3 regions of the Rhodococcus sp. 24CO genome follow, and region 2 is predicted to be linked to each of the others. Evidence: riboswitches for the same ligand, from Rfam matches in the RefSeq annotation. Region 2 holds a riboswitch; each other region holds the start of a gene.
What was found. Region 2 has a riboswitch for cobalamin ahead of V2B23_RS00185 (magnesium chelatase subunit D family protein). Riboswitches for the same ligand answer to the same signal wherever they lie in the genome.
Positions count from the first base shown of each region.

Region 1: linked by a shared signal. The riboswitch ahead of metE (5-methyltetrahydropteroyltriglutamate--homocysteine S-methyltransferase) and the one ahead of V2B23_RS00185 (magnesium chelatase subunit D family protein) in region 2 are both predicted to bind cobalamin.
Region 3: linked by a shared signal. The riboswitch ahead of V2B23_RS14980 (CbtB domain-containing protein) and the one ahead of V2B23_RS00185 (magnesium chelatase subunit D family protein) in region 2 are both predicted to bind cobalamin.

Region 1 covers NZ_JAZFNF010000015.1:21,373-28,114, forward strand. The annotation lists gene V2B23_RS27930 (ABC transporter permease) at 1-638, shown strand, start outside; gene V2B23_RS27935 (sensor histidine kinase) at 639-1,763, shown strand; gene V2B23_RS27940 (response regulator) at 1,760-2,368, shown strand; gene V2B23_RS27945 (helix-turn-helix domain-containing protein) at 2,585-3,019, shown strand; cobalamin riboswitch at 3,129-3,336, shown strand; gene metE (5-methyltetrahydropteroyltriglutamate--homocysteine S-methyltransferase) at 3,473-5,737, shown strand; gene V2B23_RS27955 (MarR family winged helix-turn-helix transcriptional regulator) at 5,863-6,414, shown strand; gene V2B23_RS27960 (homogentisate 1,2-dioxygenase) at 6,526-6,742, shown strand, end outside.
Region 2 covers NZ_JAZFNF010000001.1:34,172-40,913, forward strand. The annotation lists gene mqo (malate dehydrogenase (quinone)) at 37-1,575, shown strand; gene V2B23_RS00180 (GNAT family N-acetyltransferase) at 1,587-2,063, shown strand; adenosylcobalamin (AdoCbl) riboswitch at 2,116-2,262, shown strand; gene V2B23_RS00185 (magnesium chelatase subunit D family protein) at 2,299-4,215, shown strand; gene cobO (cob(I)yrinic acid a,c-diamide adenosyltransferase) at 4,239-4,853, shown strand; gene V2B23_RS00195 (cobyrinate a,c-diamide synthase) at 4,847-6,223, shown strand; gene V2B23_RS00200 (cobalamin biosynthesis protein) at 6,216-6,656, shown strand; gene cobA (uroporphyrinogen-III C-methyltransferase) at 6,653-6,742, shown strand, end outside.
Region 3 covers NZ_JAZFNF010000005.1:440,965-447,706, reverse strand. The annotation lists partial or broken gene V2B23_RS15000 (MFS transporter) at 1-13, opposite strand, end outside; gene V2B23_RS14995 (hypothetical protein) at 77-241, shown strand; gene V2B23_RS14990 (NAD(P)-binding domain-containing protein) at 344-2,191, shown strand; gene V2B23_RS14985 (CbtA family protein) at 2,251-3,015, opposite strand; gene V2B23_RS14980 (CbtB domain-containing protein) at 3,006-3,200, opposite strand; cobalamin riboswitch at 3,227-3,347, opposite strand; gene mhuD (mycobilin-forming heme oxygenase MhuD) at 3,422-3,730, opposite strand; gene V2B23_RS14970 (alpha/beta fold hydrolase) at 3,775-4,512, shown strand; gene V2B23_RS14965 (HIT family protein) at 4,503-4,919, opposite strand; gene V2B23_RS14960 (LuxR C-terminal-related transcriptional regulator) at 4,947-6,742, opposite strand, start outside.

The DNA of each region.
Region 1 (6,742 bases), on a different contig from region 2:
TGGTCTTCGGGTTGGGGCAAAGCGACGACGCTCACGACATCGGGCACGGCAATGTCGCGGCGTACATCATGATCAGCATGGCGTTGTACGGCGCGATGCTCGCTACCACCAGTGGCGGCGCGATGGTGTCGATCGAGCGAGCATCCGGGTGGAGCAGGCAACTTCGACTGACGCCGTTGACTCCGGTCGCGTACATTGCCGTCAAACTGATCATGGCCATGCTGCTCGGTCTGGCATCGATCCTCGTTGTCTATGTTGTCGGCTCGTTCACGTCCGCTCAGATGGACGGATCATTGTGGTTCACAACGGCATTGATCGCTTGGCTCGGATCGTCGATCTTCGCGGCCTTCGGCTTGTTCATGGGATACCTGCTGCCGAGCGAGAACGTCATGCAACTGCTCGGTCCCGGGCTCGCACTGCTTGCATTCGGCGGCGGCCTCTTCGTTCCGCTCCAGAATGGTTCGGTGTGGGCGACCATTGCTCAACTCACTCCGATGTTCGGCATCAACGCACTGGCTCACGCGCCGCTGACCGGCAATAGCGTCCACTGGACGTGGATCGTCAATATTCTGGTGTGGTTCGCCATCTTCGCCGCCGGAGCGATCTGGCGGTTCCAACAAGATACGGAGCGTGTGTAGTTGCCGAAGACCACTCGACCAATCGATTCCGTCGCGGCGCCGCGACGGAATCGTTTCGGCATCCTGTTTGCCGCCGTGTGGATGGTTTTTCTCGGTGGTCCACTCATCGAAGGATGGAACCTTCGCGGCGAACTACGGGGCTGGGTAGGGATTCTTGCGACGCTCACCTTCGGCGCTCTCTACCTCTACACCTTTGCCCGGGTACAGCAGCGCCGTCTCACTCTCAGCGGAGAACCGACAGTTCGCCGCGCGGTAGTCACGTTGGCCGGCCTGACTGCACTCGCCGCTGTGATCATCATCAGCGTCGGGCCGACCGGTCTCGCAACTGCGCCGTACCTCGCCGTCACGGCTGTGACAATGCTGCCGACCGTGGCCGGCGGCATTCTCACCTTGGCCATTGCCGCTTCGGTGGAAATCGTCAGTGTCAGCGCCGGATGGGGAAACTATTCGGGCCTGTCGCTCGGAGTGTGCGCCGCCGCGTTTGCCACGTGGGGCGTCATGTCCCTCATCAGACGCAATATTTCGATGGTCCACGAACGAGAAGAACAGGAACAGCGTGCTGTCATGGAGGAACGCGCACGAATGGCACGCGATCTCCATGACATCCTCGGGCACTCGCTCACCGTCATCACCGTCAAAGCCGAACTGGCCAACCGATTGTTGGACGTCGACATCGAGCGCGCTCGCAGTGAACTCGACGATCTCGAACGACTGTCCCGCGATGCTTTGGCGGATGTGCGCTCCGCAGTGAACGGGTTTCGAACCATCTCACTCCCCGTCGAGATCGCCCGCGCCCGAGAGGCTCTGCGTGCTGCAGGCATCGAAGATCATTCCCCGAACAGTACCGAAATGGTGCCGCGACACTTGCGGGAATTGTTTGCCTGGACCGTTCGTGAAGGCGTCACCAACGTCGTACGCCACAGCGCCGCAACACAATGCACCATCACCATCGACGAGAAGAGCGTCGAAATTTTCGACGACGGGATCTCCGGCGAGAATACGACGATCGGCAACGGGTTGACCGGACTGCGTGAACGCGCCGCAGCGGTGGGAGCCCGCGTGATCATCAACGCCGCCGCGCACCAGGGCTTTTCACTAAAGGTCCACGAACAGGAGAACACGTGAGCATCCGGCTACTACTTGCCGACGACCAGGCATTGGTTCGCGGCGCCCTGGCCGCACTCCTCGATCTCGAAACCGATCTGACCGTGGTCGCAGAAGTCGGCCGAGGCGACGAGGTTGTTGCGGCAGCGATGGAACACCGCCCCGATGTTGCACTGCTGGACGTGGAGATGCCGGGACTGGACGGGATTGCAGCCACGTCGGCGTTGCTGGAAGCGCTCCCACAAACACGGGTGCTGATCGTGACGACCTTCGGGCGGCCGGGATTTCTTCGCAAGGCGATGCACGCGGGAGCCACCGGTTTTGTCGTCAAGGACACCCCGGCGCGGCAACTCGCCGACGCGGTACGACGCGTCCATGCGGGGTTGCGCGTCGTAGATCCGACGCTGGCGGCAGACAGCCTCGTCAGCGGCGAATCTCCACTGACCGATCGTGAAACGGAAGTACTGCGCGCCGCGAAGGCCGGCGCGCCCGTTGCAGCTATCGCCGCCGAGCTATTCCTGTCAGCTGGCACCGTTCGCAATCACCTGTCGTCCGCGATGGGGAAGACCGGAGGTGCGACGCGTGGAGAATCTGCTCGAATCGCCGAAGCCAACGGTTGGTTATAAGAAGAGCAGGGTCCCCACATAGAGTCCCGTATCCGGCAATTCCGTCGCAATTATTGTTAATCACTCTCCCGCCTGCAGTTCTAACCCAAATATTCACGTATCCTGTTACCTGGTTCCGCGACAATGCGTTGCGGAACCGAATAGCGGAGTACCGACCCACCTTTGGTTACCTACCAGTTATCAGATGGTTGAGCGGACAACACAGGGGGAAGGCTCATGGCGCAAAGATTCAGCCAACGATTGAATGCGCTGTTCGAGTCCGCCCCTAATCACGTCACCAACGCCATGGTTGTGCGCAGCATGACCGAAGACGGTTGTCGCATCTCTACTCCCTACTTGTCGCAACTCCGCACGGGCGTCCGCACCAACCCTTCACCCGAAGTTGTCTCCGCCCTCGCCCGATTCTTCGAAGTGACTCCGGACTATTTTTTCAACCCCGACCAAGAAGTGCCCTTTCTCGCAAGCGGCGATTCCGACCACATTCTGCTCGCACAGCTTCACAACGATCGCCTACGCAATCTCACGTCTCGGGTAGTCGACCTGTCCCCAGCCTCACAGGCCCTTCTTGTCGAAATGGCCGAAAATCTCCGATCGTCCGAGAATCTTCCCCGGGTACCTCCCGACTCCAACTCGTACTCGTGGCGCGCCTAGACCCGTCGACACAAGTCATACGGGCACTGCTTTTCCTGCTCCCACGCACATAGCCCTATGCTGGGCAACGCAGCTGGTTCGCCCGGCGCGGTCATGAGGAGCCCCGAAGACCGTTCCTGGCGTCGAAGCTCCGTCAGCTCAGGCAGACGGAGTGAGAGGGAACCCGGTGAAAATCCGGGACTGTCCCGCAGCGGTAAGCAGGAACGACCGCCGTCTACATGCACTGGGCTTTTGCCTGGGAAGCGATGGCCAGTAGGTTCGATCACCACGATCGAGCGCCCGCGAGTCCGAAGACCTGCCGACTGTGTCGGGCACGCCGTGCCCGACGGTCCACCGCCTCGTGGAATGGGCGCGTAGATCTCGAGACGTGGTCGCATGTTTGATTGCGGCCTCATGAGGTGTACCCGTCTGCCGGCAGTGGCCATCAGTGCATTGGCAATCTGGAGAAACTCCGTGACAACAACATTCACCGCGACCGTGCTGGGCTCTCCGCGTATCGGTCCTCATCGCGAACTCAAACGGGCAATCGAAAGCTACTGGGCGGGGCGCATCGACGCCGACGCCTTGGCGCGAGTAGCCCGTGACCTGCGTCGGCAGGGCTTGGCCGACCTCCGTGACCAGGGAATCGACTCCATCCCGGTCAACACCTTTTCCTTCTATGACCAGATGCTCGACACGGCAGTGCTTCTCGGCGCGCTGCCCGAGAGGGTCGCATCCGTCGCCGATCCGTTGGACCGCTATTTTGCGGCCGCACGCGGCACCGACACCATCGCCCCACTCGAGATGACCAAGTGGTTCGATACCAATTACCACTATCTCGTCCCCGAGATTTCACCGTCCACGACGTTCTCGCTCGACGCCTCGAAAGTGCTCGGCGAACTGGCGGAAGCGCTCGCAGACGGCATACCCGCTCGCCCGGTTGTCATCGGCCCCGTCACGTTCCTTCTCCTCTCGAAGGCTGTCGGAACCGAAGAACCGCTTCTGACCCGGATCGATGAACTGGTTCCGCTGTACGCGGACCTTCTCGGCAAGCTCGCCGACGCCGGGGCCGCGTGGGTGCAGATTGACGAACCGGCGCTCGTCGGCGACCGCACCGACGAAGAGATCGAAGCCGCCCGGTCGCTCTACGAACAGCTTTCGTCGCTGTCGAATCGACCGGCAATCCTGCTGGCGTCGTACTTCGGCTCGTTGGGCGATGCGCTTCCCGCCCTCGCGTCCACCGCAGTCGAAGGTTTTGCGATCGACCTTGTCGCAGGACGTGATTCGATTGGGTCCGTCCCAGACCTCGCCCGCAAGCTCGTTGTCGCCGGAGTTGTCGACGGCCGAAATATCTGGCGAACGGACCTGGATTCGGCGCTGTCCACGCTGGGCGCTCTGCTCGGCAGCGTCGATACCCTTGCCGTCTCCACGTCATGCTCGCTCCTGCACGTTCCGTACTCACTCTCCCAGGAACCGGATCTGGACAAAGCCCTGCGCTCCTGGCTTGCATTCGGCGCCGAAAAGGTGCGGGAAGTGACCACGCTTGCCACCGCGCTTACTCTGGGGCGCGAATCCGTCGAGGACGAATTCGGCCTCGCCCGCGCCGCCGCGTCGACTCGCAAGGACGACAAGCGACTCAACGACGCCGGCGTGCGTGGACGTCTTGAAGCCGTGCTGAATTCGGCGACCAACCGCGCCCCGGCGGCGGAGCGTCGCAAGGCTCAAGCCGAATTGCTGCCGCTTCCTCCACTTCCGACCACCACTATCGGTTCGTACCCGCAGACATCCAAGATCCGGGTGGCGCGTGCGGCATTGCGCAACGGCGAGATCGACGAGCCTGAATACATCTCGCGCATGCGCGGCGAGATCGCGGATGTGGTTGCACTCCAGGAGAAATTGGACCTGGACGTGCTCGTGCACGGCGAACCCGAGCGCAATGACATGGTGCAGTACTTCGCCGAACAACTCGACGGCTTCTTCGCGACCGCGAACGGTTGGGTTCAGTCGTACGGCACGCGCTGTGTCCGTCCGCCGATCCTCTACGGCGACGTCTCCCGTCCGAAACCGATGACCGTCGACTGGATCACCTACGCGCAGTCCTTGACCGACAAGCCGGTCAAGGGGATGCTCACGGGACCGGTCACGATTCTGGCGTGGTCGTTCGTGCGTGACGATCAACCTCTCGCCGACTCCGCCAATCAGGTTGCGTTGGCGATTCGGGACGAGACCGTCGACCTGCAGGCTGCGGGCATCGGCATCATCCAGGTGGACGAGCCCGCACTTCGTGAATTGCTCCCGCTGCGTGCCGCTGATCAGCCGGCCTACCTGGACTGGTCGGTCGGGTCGTTCCGGCTGGCAACGTCGGGGGTCGCGGATTCCACGGCGATCCATACGCATCTCTGCTACTCGGAGTTCGGGGCCGTGATCGGCGCGATCGCGGGACTCGATGCCGATGTCACCTCGATCGAAGCGGCCCGTTCGCACATGGAGGTTCTGGGTGACCTCAGCGCCGTGGGCTTCGATCTGGGTGTCGGCCCCGGTGTGTACGACATTCACTCTCCGCGGGTCCCGAGCGTCGACGAGATTGCCGGTTCGCTGCGCGAAGCACTCGAGGCCGTCCCGGTGGAACGGCTGTGGGTCAACCCTGACTGCGGCTTGAAGACACGAGGTCTGGTCGAGGTTGAAGCGTCGCTGCGCAACCTCGTCGAGGCGGCAAAGGTGGTACGGGCGGAACTTTAGGGGGCTCCGCCCCCTGTGCGCCTTTCTGGTAGTTCGCACTGCCGGAAAGGCGCACAAGGGCCGTAGGCCCCTTTTTTAGTACATTCATATACAAAGGTGGCCTTTAATCACGCTAGAGTGACGCCATGGAAGCCGCAGCAGAAGAAACTCAGGGAACGGCCGGAGAGCTCAACTTTTGGTCGTTCATCGAGTTGGCGAACAAAAGACTGTCCGACGAGCACGGCTTTCGCCACCACCTCGCCACCGAGGTTCTCCTGACACTCAACCGCGCATCCAACGTGGTCACGTACGACCTCGAGTCGTCGATACACCGGCCACGCGGCTGGTCGTGGTCATCCTTCCGCCTGATGTTCGTCACCTGGCTGGCTGGGCCGATCGAGCCGAAAGCCGCTGCCGAGCTCACTGGAATGAGTCGGGCGGCCGTATCGAACCTGTCCAAATCGCTGCTTGCAGACGGCCTGATCGATCGCCGCCCTACCGAGAACGACGGCCGTTCGGTGCAGCTCTACCTCACCGATACGGGCAGAGACGCAATGGTCGAGGCGTTTCGCGAACAGAACGAACGCGAACACGCGTGGGTCAGCGTCCTCAGCGAAGCTGAACAGCGGATTCTTGTGATGCTCCTGGACAAACTGATCACCAATCGTAGCCAGTTCGACGTGCGCGGACGGAACTAGCAACACAACCCGTTCCTCTCGAAGGGTTGCACCTGTCACTTCATTTTAGTTAATGTGTTTACTATCTGGTCAAGGTGAGTCAGACGGAAACAGCACAGAAGGAGGCCGGACATGGCGTTTTACCGACAACTCGGCAATGTCCCCCCGAAGCGTCACACTCAGCACCGTGACGAAGCAGGCAACCTCTACTACGAGGAGTTGATGGGCGAAGAAGGCTTCTCCTCCGACTCGTCGCTCCTCTACCACCGCGAAATTCCGTCGGCGATCGTCGACGCCACGGTCTGGGAACTGCGCGACCAGAGCACCACACCCAATCACCCTCTCAAAC
Region 2 (6,742 bases):
GCGCGCACGGCTAATGACAAGGAAGTCGATTCTCCAGTGTCGAATCAGAACGCGGTAGAGACGAAGACGGATGTAGTGCTCGTAGGTGCGGGCATCATGAGTGCCACGCTTGGTGCATTGTTGCGCCAGCTGCAGCCGGACTGGTCGATCTCGACCTTCGAGAGGCTCGACGCCGTCGCAGCCGAGAGCAGCGACCCGTGGAACAACGCGGGAACCGGTCACTCCGCGCTCTGTGAGCTCAACTACACCCCCGAGAACTCGGACGGGACGGTCGATATCAAGAAGGCCGTCAACGTCAACGAGCAGTTCCAGGTGTCCCGGCAGTTCTGGGCACACGCTGTCGAGCAGGGCGTGTTGACGCAGCCCAAGGAATTCATCAACCCCATCGCGCACGTGAGCTTCGTTCACGGCGAGGCCAACGCCAAGTACCTGCGTGCTCGCTACGACGCACTTGCCGGCCACCCGCTCTTCCGCGGCATGGAGTACATCGACGATCCGGCCGAGTTCACCAAGCGCCTGCCGCTGATGGCAAAGGGCCGCGACTTCTCGGACCCCATCGCCCTCAACTGGAGCCAGGACGGCACCGACGTCGACTTCGGAGCGCTCACCAAGCAGCTCGTCGGCTACATCGGCAAGACCGGCGGCAACATGTACTTCGGTCACGAGGTCACCAACCTCACCCAGAACTCGGACAAGACGTGGACCGTCAAGGTCACCAACCGCCGCACCGGTGAAAAGCGCGTCGTGCGTTCACGATTCGTCTTCGTCGGAGCCGGTGGTGGCGCTCTTCACCTGCTGCAGAAGTCGGGCATCAAGGAAGCCAAGGGCTTCGGCGGCTTCCCCGTCAGCGGCGCGTTCCTGCGATGCACCAACCCTGAGCTGATCGACCAGCACAGCGCCAAGGTCTACGGCAAAGCGGCCGTCGGCGCACCGCCCATGTCGGTTCCGCACCTCGACACTCGTGTCATCGGCAACAAGCCCGGCCTGCTGTTCGGACCGTACGCCGGCTGGTCACCCAAGTTCCTCAAGCAGGGCCGGGTCACGGACCTGCCCGGTTCGGTCAAGCCCAATAACATCCTCTCGATGCTCGGCGTCGGCGTCAGCGAACTCGGCCTGGTCAAGTACCTGGTCAGTGAGCTCACCAAGAGCGAAACCGGACGTATCTGGGACCTGCGTGAATTTGCGCCCAAGGCCGAGACCAAGGACTGGGAGCTCATCACCGCAGGCCAGCGCGTTCAGGTGATTCGCCGGGCCAAGGGCAAGGGTGGCGTCCTCGAATTCGGTACCGCCGTGGTGGCTGCCGAAGACGGAAGCATCGCCGGTCTGCTCGGTGCGTCCCCCGGCGCGTCGACGGCTGTTCCCGCGATGCTCGACGTGCTAGAGCGCTGCTTCCCGACCGAATTCCAGGGTTGGAAGGGCAAGCTGCGTGAGATGGTTCCGTCCATCGGCGTCAAGCTCACCGACAACGAAGGACTTTTCAACCAGGTCTGGGATTGGTCCTCGAAGGTCCTCGAGCTCGATTCCGCGACGTCAACCGAATCTCTTCCGGTCGCGGAGACCGCTGCAACTGTGTGATAGTCGCAACCATGACGGCAACAGCAGCATTGAAGCGTTCATGGGCACTCGACCTCGACAACAAGACTTTCTACGAGTTGTTGAAGCTTCGGGTAGAAGTATTTGTCGTCGAGCAGGCCTGCCCGTACCCCGAATTGGACGGGCGGGACCTGCTGACGGAAACCCGCCATTTCTGGCTGGAGCAGGATGGCGAAGTGGTGTGCACTCTCCGGCTCCTCGAAGAGCATGACGACGGCACGAAGAGCTTCCGTATCGGTCGGCTCTGCACGTCACGTGAAGCACGCGGACAGGGCCATACGACGCGATTGCTGCAAGCTGCGCTGGCCGAAGTGGGCGAAGCGCCGTGCCGCATCAACGCTCAGACCTATCTGGTCGACATGTACAGCAAGCACGGCTTCAAAGCTGACGGCGAAGAATTTATCGAGGACGGTATTCCGCACACCCCGATGCGCCGCGGTGGCGGCGAGCCGTTTGAGCTCGCCAGCTGAAACGCAGTCATACACCCGACCCAGTCGGCTCACGGAATTGTGGGCCGACTAGGGTTTTTTCGATACCGAATGCTCGCGGGGAAGTCCTGTTCGATTCAGGTGCGGTCCCGCCACTGTAAAGATCTCACGAGATCCCAGCCAGATTGCCGCGACATTCGGATGAAGCCAAGTTCTCGGCGAGGAAACCGAGAGGTGGAGGGATGTCGACGTGCGTATAGAAGGCGATCAGGCGGCGGTGGCGGGTTTCCCGTTCAGCGCGGTAGTGGGCCAGGACCAACTTCGTTTGGCGCTGATCCTGTGTGCCGTACACCCCGGAATCGGTGGTGTGCTGGTTCGCGGCGAAAAGGGCACGGCTAAATCCACCGTTGTGCGCGCTTTGACGGCTTTGCTACCGGCTGTCGACGACGGCGGTGTGACGCGTCCGGCCAGGTTGGTCGAACTGCCCGTCGGGGCAACGGAAGACCGCGTGATCGGCTCGATCGACCTCGAGAAGGTATTGCGCGACGGTGAGCGCGCCTTCCAGCCAGGACTACTGGCCGCGGCGCATCAGGGTGTTCTGTACGTCGACGAGGTGAACCTGCTGCACGATCACCTGGTGGACGTACTGCTCGACGCGGCGGCGATGGGCCGAGTGCATGTGGAGCGGGACGGAATTTCGCACTCGCACGCCGCGAAGTTCGTCCTCGTCGGAACGATGAATCCCGAAGAGGGAGAATTGCGTCCACAGCTGCTGGATCGTTTTGGCCTTGCAGTGGACGTGTCGGCGTCTCGGGACGTGGATGTGCGCATGGAGGTAGTTCGACGACGCCTCGACTACGAACGCGATCCACAGGCGTTTGCCCACAGCTACGCATCGGCCGATCAGGAACTCGCCGCCGAAATCCTCTCTGCGCGTAGCCGACTCGATGACGTCGAGCTGAGCAACCGCGAACTTCGGCGCATCGCGTCGCTGTGCGCGTCCTTCGACGTCGACGGAATGCGCGCCGATCTTGTTCTCGCCCGTACCGCCACCGCTCACGCTGCGTGGCGCGGTGGCAGTGAAGTCACCGAGGAAGACGTACGAGTCGCGGCGGAACTGACACTGCCGCATCGCCGCCGACGCGATCCCTTCGACGAGCCGGGCCTCGATCAGCAGCAACTCGACGACGCGATGGATCGTGCAGACGAGGATGCTCGGGCCGGCGAGCCTGAACCGCCCCAGAATCCAGAAGGTGGGGAATCCGACGGCGGGGAACCCGAGGGTGGGGAACCCGATGACGGGGGCCCTGATGACGGGGGACCTGATGATGACGGGCCTCATGACGATCCGGACGGTCCGGGCGGGGGAGTTCGCTCTACCGATCGACCGTCTGCCCCACCGAGTAGTCAATTCAAGGCGAAACTTCTCGAAGTTCCCGGTGTCGGTGAGGGTGCGCCCGGTCGGCGTTCACGATCCACGTCGACGCGCGGACGCGTCGTGCGGTCCACCACCGACCGTGGGCACGGCCTGCACCTGACGAGCACGGTGTTTGCCGCAGCGGAATCGCAGATTGCGCGGGGCCGCACGGTGGGCCGTCTACGGTTGGCGCCGGCCGATCTGCGCGGCGCGATTCGCGAAGGGCGCGAAGGCAATCTGATCGTGTTCGTGGTGGACGCGTCGGGGTCGATGGCGGCACGTGACCGGCTTTCCGCTGTGACGGGCGCCGTTGTCTCACTGTTGCGCGACGCTTACCAGCGCCGCGACAAGGTAGCCGTCATCACCGTCCGGGGCCGCGAAGCTGAGCTGGTTCTGCCGCCGACGTCGTCCGTGGACATCGCTGTTCGCCGATTGCAGTCCATGCGAACAGGTGGCAAATCACCACTCGCAGAAGGTTTCTTGCGTGCCCGTGAGGTGATTCTGCGTGAGCGGCTCAGGGATCCGCAGCGCCGCGCGCTCATGGTTGCGCTCACAGACGGGCGAGCCACCGGCGGCAAGGACGCGCTGCACCGCGCTCGTGTTGCCGCGCACCTGCTCGCCGATGCATCGGTTGCTTCGATCGTCGTGGACTGCGAAACCGGGCTTGTCCGTTTGGGATTGGCCGCCGAATTGGCCCGAGAACTACGAGGTGGATGCGTCCGCCTTGCCGAATTGTCAGCTCAGCAGGTCGCGGGTGTCGTCCGCGCCGCCGCCTAACGTTTTCATTTCAGGAGATCACCATGCCTAAAGGCGTTCCCGACACAGTCCCCGACGACGGCTTGACCACACGTCAGCGTCGTAACGCACCGGTGCTTGCTGTCCATACCGGACCGGGAAAGGGTAAGTCCACCGCAGCCTTCGGGATGGCGCTGCGTGCCTGGAACCAGGGATTCGACATCGGCGTCTTCCAGTTCGTGAAGAGCGCAAAGTGGAAGGTCGGCGAGGAAGCCGCGTTCCGCGCACTCGGAAACCTGCACGACGAGAGTGGCGTCGGTGGGCCGGTGCAGTGGCACAAGATGGGTGAGGGCTGGTCCTGGACCCGTAAGGCCGGCAGCGAGGAAGACCACGCGGCTGCAGCAGCGGAGGGATGGCAGGAGATCGCCCGTCGCCTGGCAAACGAAACGCACCGCTTCTACGTCCTCGACGAGTTCACCTATCCGCTCAAATGGGGATGGGTCGACGTCGAGGAGGTTGTGCAGACCCTGCGCGATCGACCGGGAAATCAGCATGTGGTGATCACCGGACGTGACGCGCCGCAGGCGTTGATCGATGCGGCCGACCTCGTGACCGAGATGACCAAGATCAAGCACCCGATGGACGCCGGCCGAAAGGGCCAGCGAGGCATCGAATGGTGAGTTCGTCCACCCCCGCGGTTGTTATCGCCGCACCCGCATCAGGTAGCGGAAAGACCACGGTGGCAACGGGATTGATCGGCGCTCTCCGCCGAGCCGGCAGCAGTGTGGCACCGTTCAAGGTGGGTCCGGATTACATCGACCCCGGCTACCACGGGCTTGCGGCGGGACGGCCAGGTCGCAACCTCGACACCGTGCTCGTCGGCGAAGAGCGCATTGCGCCGCTCTATCAGCATGGCACCTCAGGCTGCGATATCGCGGTGGTCGAGGGCGTCATGGGCCTGTTCGACGGCAAGATCGACGAAGCCAATGCGCAGGCGTCGGCGGAAGGGTCGACGGCACAGGTGGCCGCGGTTCTGGGTGCACCGGTTGTTCTGGTCATCGATGCTCGCGGGCACAGCCAGAGCCTAGCCGCTGTGTTGCACGGCTTTGCCACCTACGACGCCAGTGTGCGGATCGGCGGCGTCATCCTCAACCGCGTCGGCAGCGCCCGGCACGAGCAAGTTCTGCGCCACGCGTGCGACAAGGTGGGGATACCGGTACTCGGGGTTGTTCCGCGTTTGGCTGAACTGGAGGTGCCGTCGCGTCATCTGGGTTTGATTCCGGCTGCCGAGCACGGCACCGCGGCAGTTGCCGCGGTGGACGCGATGTCGGAGTTGATCGCAACTCACGTCGATCTCGGCGCGGTGCGCGCGCTGGCCACATCGAATGTTGTTGCACCTGAGTGGGATCCAGCGCAGGAAGTGGGGGAGCTTCGCGGCTCGCGGCCCGTGGTGGCGATGGCGGGCGGACCTGCCTTCACCTTCGGGTACGCCGAGCATCGTGAACTTCTCACTGCCGCGGGCGCTGACGTGCAGGTCTTCGATCCTCTGCGCGACGAATTGCCGTCCGGTACTGCCGCCTTGGTTCTTCCCGGCGGATTTCCGGAGGAGCATGCTGTCGACCTCGCGTCGAATACTGTTCTGCTGAAACAGGTTCGAGAATTGGCCGACGGCGGAGCGCCGATCCACGCCGAGTGCGCCGGCCTGCTCTACCTCGCCCGCAGCCTCGACGGTCATGCGATGGCCGGAGTTGTCGGCGTCGACGCGGTTTTCGGTAAACGACTCACACTCGGGTATCGGGAGGCGGTGGCGTTGACCGACTCGAGTCTTTTCGCGGCGGGTTCGCGTGTCGCCGGGCACGAATTTCACCGCACGTCGCTCGTCAGCGCCGACGCCGACGGGTGCGCAAGCGCGTGGGGTTGGCGACCGTGGGACGGCGGCGCAGTGCGCGAGGGATTTGTTCGCGGTGGGGTTCACGCGTCGTATCTCCACACACATCCGGCGGGTCAACCAGGGTCGATCGCCAGTTTTGTCGAGGCTGCTCGTGGTTGAGGTACATGTCGGACTCGGGTTCACGACATCTGCCACTACTACCGAGATCGTCGACGCCGTGCGAGGGATACTGCCGCAGGGCTCGGCGCTCGTCGGCCTTGCCACCGCCGCGGTCAAAGCCTTTGCCCCGGCTCTGATCGACGCCGCGCAGATCCTGTCAGTCGATGTCGCTGCGTTCACGTCGGAAGAACTTGCAGCCGTGCCCGTTCCGTCACCGTCAGGGCGCGTCCATCAGGCTGTGGGTACCGCCAGCGTCGCCGAGGCGGCAGCGATCCTGGCTACCGGTCACGGGCAGTTGATCGTGGGTAAGACCTCGACCGGTGCGGTGACGGTCGCCGTGGCCAGTAAAGTTTCCCCAGCGAGCACAGGTTTTCCAGCGAGCACAGCTTTTCCAGCGAGCATAAAGATCGACGATGAAATGGAGTGCGAGTGAGCGAGCCCACCGCAGACGAGACCAACTACCTGGTCGGACTCAACCTGACCGATCGACGCGTTGTCGTATTCGGCGGCGGGACGGTC
Region 3 (6,742 bases), on a different contig from region 2:
TGAGGGCGGGCATCAGGTCCACCAGCGGATCGTCGGATGCAGCTTCTCCGGCGGGAGCAGGTCACGTAGGGCGCTGATGCCCAGCGGGATCATGCCGACGCCGATGCCCAGCAATGTGGACGGACTGGATCGGGTCGTGGCCGATTGGGAACCTGAGGATGTGGCGACGTTTGCGATGTGGCTTCAGAGATTCAACTCCGACGTCGAGAAGCTTGCCGGACGTCCCTTGCCGCGAACGTAGCGCGCCTTCGTCGCGCGCTTCGATTGCAACTGGTTGCAACGCTTGTGACGCGGGCCACTGATGCGATGTGCTGTGTATCACATTCCTAAAGAAGGAGAAGTGATGACGCAAACCATCGATTCCGCAGTCGTAGCCTCGGAAAGCTCGACGGCTGTGACACCTCAGGAGCGCGTCGACGCCTGGCTGGCGGATTTCGAGTCGGCACTCGCCGCTCGTGACATCGAACGGGTCGCAGCAAAATTCGCCCTCGACAGTTTCTGGCGAGACTTGGTTTCGTTCACCTGGAACATCAAGACCGTCGAAGGTCGCGAGCAGATTGCCGACATGCTCTCCGAGCGTCTCGACGACACCGATCCTTCAGGATTCCGGACCACCGAGACCCCCGACGAAGCCGACGGCGTCACCTCGGCCTGGATCGAATTCGAGACTGCAACCGGTCGCGCGCACGGGCATCTTCGTCTCAAGGACGAACTCGGCCAGCCTGTCGCCTGGACCCTGCTCACGTCGTTGCAGGAGTTGAAAGGACACGAAGAGGGTAAGGGGACTCGTCGCCCGCGCGGCGCCAAGCACGGGGCAGACCCGAACCGCATCACCTGGGCCGAGCAGAAGGAGATCGAGGACCGCGAACTCGGCTACACCACACAGCCTTACGTCGTGATCGTCGGCGGCGGTCAGGGCGGAATCGCGCTCGGCGCGCGTATGCGTCAGCTCGGAGTCCCGGCCATCGTGATCGACAGCCACGAGCGACCGGGAGATCAGTGGCGCGGACGCTACAAGTCCCTGTGCCTGCACGATCCGGTTTGGTACGACCACCTGCCCTACATGCCGTTCCCCGACAACTGGCCGGTGTTCGCGCCGAAGGACAAGATCGGTGACTGGCTCGAGATGTACACCAAGGTCATGGAGGTTCCGTACTGGAGTTCCACGACCTGCACGTCCGCGTCGTTCGACGAGAAGACCCAGGAATGGACCGTCGAGGTCAACCGCAACGGCGAGAAGCTGACCTTGCGTCCCAAGCAGTTGGTGATGGCAACCGGGATGTCCGGCAAGGCAAACGTTCCGACGTTCCCCGGTCAGGACAAGTTCCTCGGCGATCAGCACCACTCGAGCAAGCACCCCGGCCCGGATCAGTACGTCGGTAAGAAGGTTGTGGTCATCGGGGCCAACAACTCCTCGCACGACATCTGCGGCGCCTTGTGGGAGAACGGCATCGACGTCACGATGGTGCAGCGCAGTTCGACGCACATCGTGAAGTCGGATTCACTGATGGATCTGGGCTTGGGTGATCTGTACTCGGAGCGCGCACTCGCCGCCGGTATGACGACGCACAAGGCGGACCTCACGTTCGGTTCGTTGCCGTACCGGATCATGCACGAGTTCCAGATCCCGGTGTACGACGCAATCCGTGAGCGCGACAAGGACTTCTACGATCGCCTCGAGAAGGCCGGCTTCGAGCACGACTGGGGCGACGACGGTTCGGGCCTGTTCATGAAGTACCTACGACGCGGCTCGGGCTATTACATCGACGTCGGCGCTGCCGAACTGGTTGCCAACGGAGACATCAAGCTCGCCCACGGGAACATTCGAGAGCTGACCGAGAACAGCGTGATTCTCGAAGACGGTACGGAACTGCCGGCCGACGTGGTGGTCTACGCAACGGGCTACGGCTCGATGAACGGTTGGGTGGCCGATCTGATCGGTCAGGACACCGCCGACAAGGTCGGCAAGGTCTGGGGACTGGGGTCGAACACCACCAAGGATCCGGGACCGTGGGAAGGCGAGCAGCGCAATATGTGGAAGCCGACGCAGCAGGAAGCGCTCTGGTTCCACGGCGGCAATCTGCATCAGTCCCGCCACTACTCGCTGTACCTGGCTCTGCAGTTGAAGGCGCGCTACGAGGGCATTCCGACGCCGGTGTACGGGCTGCAGGAAGTGCATCATCTGAGCTGAAAAAGAACTGCTGTGCGCCTTTATCAACCGCGCGCGGTTAATAAAGGCGCACGGCAGTTTCAGCGAAGGGCGTACTTTTTTGCTACTTCGGCGTTCTTGGTCGCGCGCTCGGTGAGGAAGGCAAATGCCAATCCGAGTACGAGCCACAAGGTTGCCTGTGTAGCGAGGGACGAGAGGCGGAACTCCCACAGCAGAGTTGCCGGGAAGTCGTCGCCCACCTCGTTGATCGTGGGTAGCGAAACGTAGCCGATTGCCACGATGACCAGGAACGCAGCAACCGGAGCGGCGACGCGCACGCTGAGGAACTCGTGGGCGGATACAGCTTTTGCTGCCGCGGCGGCCGCGGTGACGGCCAGCAGTCCGAGGATCACGGTCGCGAGCCACAGCCAGGTTCGCTGGTTGATCGTGTCGGGATCGCCGACGGCTGGCGGATTGGCCGGGTACTTGAAGAACGGCACCGCCTCGATGGCGAGCCAGCCTCCCAATGCGATGGCCATCGCCAAGAACGGTCCCGACATGGTGGTGATCCGTCGCGCGTAGTTGGCGACTACGGCGAAGATGGCACCGAGGGCCAAGCCCGCGAGCGACGTTGCGAGGAAGAGTCCAGCGCGTTGACCATCACGACTGACGAGTGGGGCTTCTTCGTCGCCGTGCGTGTGTCCGGCGGTTTCGCCGGCGGCACTGTTGGCTTCTTCGATCGCGATGGCAGCGTTGACGTGCGGCTCACCCAGCACAAATGCAACTCCGCCGGCAAGGATGCCTGCGATCAAACCAGCCAACAAGCCACGAATCAGAAGTTTCGTGAAATTGTCGACTAGTGGCACGGGAGGCCCATCAAGTGGCGTCCGTCGTGCATCAGCTCATGCATGTACATGCCTGTGCGTGAGATTGCGCCCTGGTCGAATCCGACCAGGTAGAGAGCCAGCATCGCGAACAGCACAATAGCTGCGGCGAGGAAGGCAAGACGAGTCGAATCGATCGACGAGTCGGGAGAGTAGGCGAGTGCCATCGAAGCCTCCTGGGATTTTCGCGTCCCCTAGGTCAAATGCGATGGCCGGAGTGTCTGGCTGTCGAGGTGGGTTCACCTCGAATTACAGTGGCGCGACCGCTCCGGGCTTTCACCGGATTCCTGTCGACCATCGCGTGTACAGAGCGCACTTTAGCAGTGAATACACGAAAATCGTGAAGGGTTTTGCTCGCTAGGCGAGCAAAACCCTGCACGATCACGGATCAACTCTTGGCGGGGACGTCCAGAACTACCTCGAACTCGAGCAGCGACGCACCCGACGCGACGGGCTTGGCGCGCTCACCCGAATGCGCTGCGCGGGCCGGGCCGTCACGCCAGTCGGCGAACGCCTCCTCGGTTTCCCACTGCGTGACCACGAAGTAGCGGTTCTCGCCAGCTGTGGGGCGCAGGAGCTGGAAACCGAGGAATCCGGGAGAGTTCTCCACGGCATGTGCGCGTGCTGCGAAGCGCTTTTCCAGTTCGGGGCCGGCGCCCTCGGGGATTTCAATTGCATTGATCTTCACGACTGCCATGTAAGCGACATTACCGCGCGGCTTCACCGCGTACGGTGACATTCGTGTTGCATGACGAAGGTGGTACCGGCCAGCCGATTCTGTTGTTGCACGGCCTCATGGGTAGTGCCCGAACGTGGCGTCGGCATGTGCCCTGGATTCGCGAGTTCGGCCACGTCTACACGTTCGACGCGGCCGGTCACGGACGGCCGGCGCCCGCAGAATTGACGACCGAGGCATTTGTCGAAGACCTTGCGTCGGCGGTGGCAGTGATCGACACGCCGATGATCGTGATCGGGCACTCGATGGGTGCCCTGCACGCGTGGTGTTTTGCCGCCGCACACCCGGACCGAGTGCGTGCGTTGGTTCTCGAGGACATGGCACCGGATTTCCGCGGGCGCACTGCGGAGAACTGGGCTCAGATGGTGTCGTCGTGGCCGCAACCGTTTGCTACGGATAATGCGGTGAAGGAGTTCTTCGGTCCGGTTGCGGGACAATACTTTCTGGATTCGTTCGACCGCCGCGACGACGGGTGGTACCTGCACGGTGACGTGTCGACCTTTCGCGATATCTCGGAAGAATGGGGCACGCGGCATTTCTGGGATCAGTGGAGTGCAATCGAGGTACCCACCCTTCTCGTCGAGGGTGAGTTCACGATTACCCCGCACGGCCAGATGCGCGAGATGGCAGAGCGTCCGGGGACTCGGTATGTGCGCATTGCCGACGCGGGTCACCTTGTCCACGACGATCAACCAGAGCGGTACCGCGACGAAGTGACAGCGTTCCTGGTTGATCAGAGCTGACTTCGGATCGACGCTCCCGCTTCTTCGAGTTCGACGGCCCGCCTCGCCAGGAGCCCGGCTGCGAACTTGGCTTTGTCTCCGCTGTGTCGCGGTACGACGTGCAGATGTGAGTGAAAGACGGTCTGACCGGCGGCACGTCCGTCGTTGACCAGGATGTTGACGCCGTCCGCGGCGATGTCGCACCGCCGCAGCGCGCCGGCGATGATTGTGCCTACCCGGAACATCTCTGCGCCCTCGTGGTTTTCGAGTCCGTCGAGGTTGGTGGCGTGGCGTTTCGGCACAACAAGGGTGTGTCCGCGGCTGACCGGGCGGGCGTCGAGAAATGCGAGCACGGTTTCGGTTTCGAAAACACGAATTGCGGGCTCGTCTGCCGAGATGATGTTGCAGAAGACGCAGGTGTGGCTCATGACTACAGAATGTATCCCGTCGGTGGATCAGAGCAGACGTAGCTCCCGTGCGCGTGTGAGTGCTTCGCGTCGATTGTGGACTTCAAGTTTTCTGTAGAGCGTGCGCACCTGAGTCTTGACCGTGTTGACGGAGATGAAGAGTGCGTTTGCCATCTCCGTCAAACTGGCGTGGGACGCGATCAGATCAAGAACTTGTCTTTCTCTGTCCGTCAAAGTGACCAGGTTCAGCTCGTGTGGAAATGTTTCTCCTGGAGCAAGTTTCAGGAATCGGGCAAGAGCGCTCGATCCGGTACGTGCCAAGGATTCGAGGTGATCGACGTCGCGTCGAGATATGGTCGAGAACGATCGGAGATTGCCGGTTTGGTCGGCGATGCTGCAGGCATTCGACCAGGCTTCGGCGGCGCGGCGCGGCTCGTCACCTCGCAAATGCGCGACGGCTTGAATGAGGAGGGCCTCCATCTGTGGGCGTGGGTACGACTCTCGCGCCCAATCGAATTGGTGGCACAGCGCGATTGCCGATTCATTCTGACCGGCCCGCTGATATAGGCGCGCGACGGAAACCAGTGTCCAGGGATTGGCGGCCGGCTCGGCGATGTCCGACGACAGCGCCATTGCCAAGTTGCCGTCGCCGAGCGCGAGAGCCAGATCGATTTTGGTGGAGCGCAACAACGGTAGCGCAAAAGAATCAGGTTTCAGCTTTGCGGGGTTGTCGAAAATTCCCTTGCGCAGCAACGTGATAGCCGTCGATTCTTCCCCGCAGGTGAGTGCGTACTGGCAGTGCGTGTAGAGGACAAACGCCCACAGTTCCTCGTTGTTGTCGGGCTCTCCCAGGGCTGCGACGGCCTCATGTGCATCGTCGAGGTCGAGGGTGCACAGTGCAGTCAACGCACGGGCGACCAGTCCTGGCGTTCGTACCATCGAGTGGAGCCACCCATAGGTGTTCGGATGCTTGCGCTCGAGCCGTGACCATCCCTGCGACAGAGAGGGTTCCCCGACGATCGCCCAATTCATGGCTACGCCTCCCGCTGCATTGCGGGCGATGAAGTCGATGCCCTGTGATTCACCGCCCCAGTACGCCATACGCATCTCGGTGGTGGATTCCGTGAACCGTCCGCTCAGTTGAAACGTGATTCCCCACTGCACGCGCATCACCGGGAGTTGCGGGCTGATGTCGTCGGGGTTCGTGTCGAGAGCGCTTCTGCTGATCTCGGTCAGGCGGCGCGTCGTTTCGGCTGCTGGCCCGTATTTTCCGGCGACACGCAGCATGATCGAGTGAACACAGCCGACATTGAGTACGTCTCGGGCGTCCTTGCTTGCGCCGATCGCTCGGAGTTCTGCGGCAGAGCGGGGCAGCGCGGTGATCGGCTTGGGGACGTCGCCAGGGTGCATTGTGAACAGGTCGCGACCCGCCAGAGCAATCGAACTCTTCCTTGCCGTTGCGGGCGGTATCTGTTGCAAGGCGCGGCGGACGGTATCAAAGCTTTTGGAAAGCATTGTTACCCAATTATTTTCGATGATATCGATGGCAAGATCCCAGTCGCCACCTTCGGTCGCGTACTTCAACGCCGACGCGTGTTGGCCGGAGTCGAGTCGGAAGTGTGCCAGCGAGGACAATTGCTGTGTCGGATCAAGCCCGAGCTGTGGCTGAGTTGCCATCAGTGACGTGCGAACTGCCGCTGGAAGTTCCCAGGTTTCGTCGGTTCCGATTTCGATTCGGGAGAGTGTGCCGGCCGATTCCAGCTCCAATAGGCGTTCACGAATCCGATCGCGGGATTCAGGAGAGGTGAAAAGGTGCGCTGCAGTGCTCACATCCAGGGTTCGCG